One region of the Blautia wexlerae DSM 19850 genome, then DNA from elsewhere that is predicted to be linked to it. Evidence: riboswitches for the same ligand, from Rfam matches in the RefSeq annotation. Region 1 holds a riboswitch; each other region holds the start of a gene.

The links. Region 1 has a riboswitch for thiamine pyrophosphate ahead of thiC (phosphomethylpyrimidine synthase ThiC). Riboswitches for the same ligand answer to the same signal wherever they lie in the genome.
Region 2: it holds a riboswitch for thiamine pyrophosphate, as region 1 does, so the genes downstream of both, thiW (energy coupling factor transporter S component ThiW) here and thiC (phosphomethylpyrimidine synthase ThiC) in region 1, are expected to answer to the same signal.
Region 3: it holds a riboswitch for thiamine pyrophosphate, as region 1 does, so the genes downstream of both, NQ550_RS09770 (TenA family protein) here and thiC (phosphomethylpyrimidine synthase ThiC) in region 1, are expected to answer to the same signal.

The regions. Positions count from the first base shown of each region.
Region 1 covers NZ_CP102267.1:268,015-270,221, reverse strand. Annotated here, with positions in the region: gene NQ550_RS01155 (DeoR/GlpR family DNA-binding transcription regulator) at 1-530, shown strand, start outside; TPP riboswitch at 621-729, shown strand; gene thiC (phosphomethylpyrimidine synthase ThiC) at 978-2,207, shown strand, end outside.
Region 2 covers NZ_CP102267.1:4,606,550-4,608,756, forward strand. Annotated here, with positions in the region: gene NQ550_RS21535 (DMT family transporter) at 1-194, opposite strand, end outside; TPP riboswitch at 948-1,051, shown strand; gene thiW (energy coupling factor transporter S component ThiW) at 1,166-1,753, shown strand; gene thiM (hydroxyethylthiazole kinase) at 1,683-2,207, shown strand, end outside.
Region 3 covers NZ_CP102267.1:2,103,340-2,105,546, forward strand. Annotated here, with positions in the region: gene NQ550_RS09765 (ABC transporter ATP-binding protein) at 1-396, opposite strand, end outside; TPP riboswitch at 643-742, shown strand; gene NQ550_RS09770 (TenA family protein) at 965-1,639, shown strand; gene thiD (bifunctional hydroxymethylpyrimidine kinase/phosphomethylpyrimidine kinase) at 1,636-2,207, shown strand, end outside.

The DNA.
Region 1 (2,207 bases):
GTATGGATTCCGGAACTACAATCCAGCAACTTATCACAATGCTCCCTATGACCATGCCATTATCAGTGATAACTCCCAGCCTTGTAGGCGCGCTGGCATTATCAGATAATACAAATATACAGGTTCTGATTCCAAGCGGAGTGATGCACCACACTAATCGTTCTATATTGATTTCTGATCCTGAATGGCTCTCTCAATACCGAGCAGATATTGCCTTTATGTCCTGCCGTTCTTTCCGCGTCCCCGGTGGTGCGTTCGAACATTCACAGGCACTTACTTCCACCAAACGTGCTCTGGCGTCTATTGCTCAGAAACGAATTATTCTTTTGGATTATTCCAAGTGGAATGTAAACTCGTTGTGTAATTCTCTGAAATTATCAGATTTAAACATCCTTATTACAGATAATAAAGCGCCTTTAGAACTAGCTACCAAAGCAGCTGAAAAAGGAATTGAAATTATTATTGTAAACCCTGATAATAATGTTATTCAGGAACATTTTAATCCTTCAGAAGACAGCCCTATAAAATAGAAAAACTGGTTCTGATCGTTATCATTAAACAAAAACAAAAACTTATTTGTATATATTGACTTTCTCACATCAGAATGTTACAATGTGAGTAATTAAGACAAGGGGTGCTTGTGTAAACAGGCTGAGAGTAAGCTGTATTGCTTTAACCCATTACCTGATTTGGATAATGCCAACGTAGGGAAAGTTATAGTTCTTCCGGACTGCAATATGCTTGTTGGCGTATTGCAGTTTTTCCTTTTTATAAGCAGACATATCATATCATCTCCCCTGTTTTAATTATAACCAGACAAACACGACAGACCGGGGGCACCACTCTCTGTCACTTCAGTAGTTTACTAAAAAACTTACGAATATGCGCAGGTGCAAGTCCCTGCTATATGCAGGAGGCGCAGTTCATTTTATTCGCAGTAACATCGAAAGCCCACAGTGCAGGGCAAGGAGGAAAAAATGACACAGTATACAACGCAGATGGACGCGGCACGTCAGGGAATCATCACACCACAGATGGAAATCGTAGCAGAAAAAGAACACTTTGACGTGGAAGAATTAAGAGAACTGATTGCAAAAGGACAGGTAATTATTCCCTGCAACAAAAATCACAAAAGCATCAGTCCGAGCGGTGTCGGTGCAAAGCTGACCACCAAGATCAATGTAAATTTAGGTGTTTCCAGAGACTGGAAAGACGTTGATATGGAATATGAAAAGGTACATTCAGCAGTAGAAATGGGTGCAGAAGCCATCATGGATCTCAGCTCCTACGGAGATACCAGAAGCTTCCGCCGCAAACTTACATCCGAATGTCCGGCAATGATCGGTACTGTTCCGATCTACGACGCAGTAGTATATTATCACAAAGCGCTTGGCAAGATTACTTCTGAAGAGTGGATTGATATCGTACGTATGCATGCAGAAGACGGCGTGGATTTTATGACTATCCACTGCGGTATGAATCGTGCAACCGCAGCACGTTTCAAACAGAATAAACGTCTCATGAACATTGTTTCCAGAGGTGGTTCTATTATGTTCGCATGGATGGAAATGACAGGAAAAGAGAACCCGTTCTATGAGCATTTTGATGAAATTCTTGATATCTGCAGAGAGTATGATATCACTTTAAGTCTGGGAGATGCATGTCGTCCCGGATGTATTGCAGATGCAACTGATACTGCACAGATTGAAGAGCTGATCACTCTCGGTGAGCTTACCAAACGTGCATGGGAAAAGGATGTTCAGGTTATGATCGAGGGACCTGGCCACATGCCGCTGAACCAGATCGCAGCTAATATGGAAATCCAGAAAACTCTTTGCCATGGCGCTCCTTTCTATGTACTTGGACCGCTTGTAACAGATGTTGCTCCCGGATATGACCACATTACTTCCGCAATCGGCGGTGCGATCGCTGCTTATTCAGGTGCTGCTTTCCTCTGCTATGTAACACCTGCAGAACATCTTCGTCTGCCAAATGCAGCTGATGTAAAAGAGGGAATTATCGCTGCCAAAATTGCTGCTCATGCCGCTGATATTGCCAAAGGAGTTCCCGGTGCCGCAGAATGGGATTATAAGATGAGCGAAGCGAGAAAACGTCTTGACTGGGAAGAAATGTTCAAACTCAGCATGGATCCTGAGAAAGCAAGACGCTACCGCGCAGAGGCTAAACCTGAGAAAGAAGACACCTGC
Region 2 (2,207 bases), 350 kb from region 1:
TTATCCACCTTCGGCACTGTACGATTCTTACAGAGAATCGCCGCTGCAAACACCGCCGCCACCAGATTCCGGAAGAAACTCTTCTCCACAGACGGCAGATCACCTGCCAGACGTACACTCACATTCATACAAGCAAAGAAAAACGCCGACAGGATGATCATTATCATACCCTTTATGTAATTTTCCTGTTTCATCAGATTTAACCTGCCTTTCTGTCCATGCAGACAGCTTCTTTTTATCATATGCTGTCTGTCATCTACCTGTTAATCATATCACGGACAATCGTTTTAGTACAAATAGATTTTTTATTTCAATTCGTCCTAAACCATGATATGTTACTGTTCACTCCGTTCACAGTAACGTAGCCAAAATTCATTCCAGATTGCCTGTGGCAATGGAATTTTGGCTCGTATGTCTCGGGATTTTGGCATATTCATGCCAAAACACCTCGCGGAATAGTGGTGTGTGAACAGTAACCATGATATACTATAAGAACTGTCGAACCTCCAGCAGAAAGGAGGTGAGTTTCATGGAAGAAATTCTCGTCACATTTCTTGTCTCTGTTTTAGCAGGCGTAGTTAGCTACTACATATGCAAATGGCTGGACGGCAGACACTAGACAGCAACAGCCCAAACGGAACAGCTCACCGTAACGAGCAAGAAAGCCCTCAGAGCTGCAACTCTGAGGGCTTTTGTTTCTTTAGTTCGCTTCATGGAATCTCGTCACATTCCTTAGCTACTGTTAGTATATGCTGAAAAAAATAAAAAGTCAACTTAAAAATAATATTAGGTAGTATAAATTTACTGTAGGAAATTTACCCTGCTTTTACATCCCATTGACTTTTCCAAAAGCTTGTGTTACTCTAAAGCGTGTTTGAAAATTGTAACGCACATCTTGCGTAAAGCATTTTTCAAATACGCTCTAACAAAAGAAAATCTGCATAATGGATAATAACAACGGGAGCCTGTGGGACAGGCTGAGAGGAAGATAGATCTTCGACCGCACCTGATATGGATAATGCCAGCGTAGGGACTGTATTTGTATATTAAAATCTGCCAGTGTGTTATTCCGGCAGATTTTTTTGCAGGATTTTATCTGCTTCCTGCACAACTGATAATGTCTGCTTCGGCAGACCAAATCTTAATTTCAAGGAGGTTCATTATTATGAACACAGACAGATCAAAAACACTCAGAATGGTCATGCTCGCCATGATGGTTGCCATCGGCGTTGTCATCTCACCTATTCTGAGAATCGAGGGTATGTGCCCTACTGCACACCTGATAAACATCGTCTGTTCCGTACTTCTGGGACCGTGGTATTCATTGCTTTGTGCCACTCTCATCGGAATCATCCGAATGATGTTTATGGGTATCCCGCCACTTGCACTGACAGGTGCCGTATTCGGCGCATTTTTATCAGGCGTTTTCTACCGCGCTTCTCATGGAAAGATTATCTGCGCAGTGATCGGTGAAATCTTCGGAACCGGTATCATAGGCTCTCTGGTTTCCTATCCTGTAATGGCATTTCTTATGGGCAGAAGCGGACTGAACGCATTTTTCTATACACCAATGTTTCTGGCAGCAACCTGCATGGGCGGCACCATTGCCTACTTCTTCCTGAAGGCCTTAAGTCACGCAGGAATGCTTGCCAAATTTCAGCAAAGCCTTGGAGCAAAAGTATATGACCGTAAATCAGACAAATCCCAGACAATTGACCAGAGCAGCACAGCCGCTGATTCATTGCATCACTAATCCGATTTCTATTCATGACTGTGCGAATATTATTTTGGCGGCCGGAGGCCGCCCGATCATGGCAGAACATCCGGCAGAAGTAGCTGAGATCACCAGAAACTCTCATGCACTGGCACTGAATCTTGGAAATATCACTGATGCACGTATGAAATCCATGCCGGAATCTCTGAAAACTGCTGCCAGTCTCCATATCCCTGTTATGCTTGATCTGGTAGGAACTGCCTGCAGCAATCTGCGCTATGAATTCGCACAGAAGCTTATGAACATCCACATGCCTGAACTCCTAAAAGGAAATATGTCTGAACTTCTTGCCATGTCCGGACAGACCGCACATGCAATTGGAATTGACGCAGGTGTACAGGATGTGCTTACAGATGCCAATCGTTCCCATCTGAAAGAACTTTTCCAGGAAAAGGCTTCCCGGTGGAATACCACACTTCTTATCACAGGCAAG
Region 3 (2,207 bases), 1.8 Mb from region 1:
TTTGTCCGCAATGGCATGAACTCTTTTCCTAATACCAGCAGGATCCTGTTTGTTAATAATCAATGACAAAGATATGTTTTCTTCAATCGTCAAGGTATCTAAAAGGTTGAAATCCTGAAAAATAAATCCCAGATTTTCACGCCTGAAATCAGCAAAATCCTTATTCTTGATTTTTGTAATATCCTGATTATTAACTGTAATGTGCCCGCTGGTTACGGTATCAATTGTTGAGATACAGTTTAGAAGAGTTGTTTTTCCAGATCCGCTTGCGCCCATGATCGCTACAAATTCACCTTTATCTACATACATAGAAATGCCGTCTACCGCTTTTGTGATGTTTCCGGTATTACTCCCATAGTATTTTTTTACCTGTTCTAAATTTAAAATGTGTTCCATTGAAATCGCTCCTTTCTGCCTGTCACATGTATTAGTTTTGGAATACACTTAAATTATAACAAGAGAAGGATTCAATTACACTTACAGTTTTGAAAGTAAACGGATAACAAAAGAGCCGCAATCATGCTGGTCACAATTCTGTGACTATATTATAAAAGTATATGTGAATACATTGCGACAAAGCAAATTGAAAGTCTATTCAAAGTAGATTGTATGGTTGACTTTTGTAATAACTTTTAGTAGAATATTTTTTAGCAGGGGGACTACCTTGTAGTTGAGAAGGTTAAAACCTGACCCTTTGAACCTGTTGGCTAATACCAACGCAGGGAGCTAAAGAATACAGATTCGTATTTTTTGGACATTCTCTGTTTTGGGAATGTCCTTTTTAATTGAATAAGATATGATATGTGTTTGCGAGGGAACTGAACAAGTTGAAAAAGGTAAGACCTGACCTCTGGACCTGTCGGCTAATACCGGCGTAGGGAAGCAATTTCTTACGCTCGTATTGCGTCTGAAAGAGCTTCTAATTGTTTTAGAGGCTCTATTTTTTATTTTAGGAGGAACAAACATGGCATTTATGAAAGACATCTTAACCCACAACATCCCCATTTGGGAAGAATGTGCAGCTACCCCATTTGTGCAGGAAGTGCAAACCGGAAAGCTACCTCTTGAAAAATTCAAGAGATATATGATTCAGGATAGTATCTATCTGAAAAACTATGCCCGCATATACGGAAAGGCAATTTTTCATGCTGCTACATTAAGAGAAATTCAGCTTTACTACTCCATGCTGAACTTTGTAAATGATACGGAATCGGAAGTGCGGCTGGATTATCTAAAGCAATTTTGCATAACAGATGATGATATTGAACTGATCGCCCCTTTGCCTGAAAATCAAAATTACATTGATTTCATGTTTGAGATTGCGTCACATGGAAAGAATGAAGAAATTTTAATGGCGGTTCTTCCCTGTATGTTGAGTTACAGCTATATATTCCGCAAACTGGCGTCTGTCCCCATAAGCAGAGAATCAAGATATTGGGACTTTATCAAAGATTATGCCGATGAACAATATGCAGAAAGTTGCAAAGAATGGTCTGCTTTTGCAGAGCATAAATGTGCTGGGTTATCAGAAGCAAATAAAAAGTATCTGGCTGATATTTTTGAAAAAGCAAGTTTGTTAGAGCTTGCTTTTTGGAAGATGGCCTATCGGAACGAGAGAATGGAGGAAAATGCAAAATGAAAAAAGTATTGTCCATTGCCGGATCAGATTGCAGCGGAGGTGCAGGTATTCAGGCTGATTTGAAAACTTTTTCTGCTCACGGCGTATTTGGAATGAGTGTTATTGTTTCTGTTGTTGCAGAGAACACCAGCCGCGTTATCGACATCCAAGATATTACCCCGGATATGATTGAAAAACAGATTGACGCCGTATTTGAAGATATTGAAGTGGACGCAGTAAAAATCGGTATGCTTTCTACACCAGAATGTATGAAAGCGGTGGCAAAGAAACTATTACAATATAAGCCCCAAAATGTTGTAATCGACCCGGTTATGTATGCCAAAAATGGCTGCCCATTGATGAATCCTACGGCGGTTTCCACCTTGATAGACACAATAATTCCACTTGCCGATGTACTTACTCCGAATATTCCAGAGGCAGGGAAAATAGCGGATATGCAGATTTCCACAGTTTCAGATATGGAGGCTGCCGCAAGAAAAATATATGCCATGGGTTGTAAGGCGATTGTTGTCAAGGGTGGACATCATATAGGAAATGCTGTTGATGTCCTATTTGATGGAGAAAATTT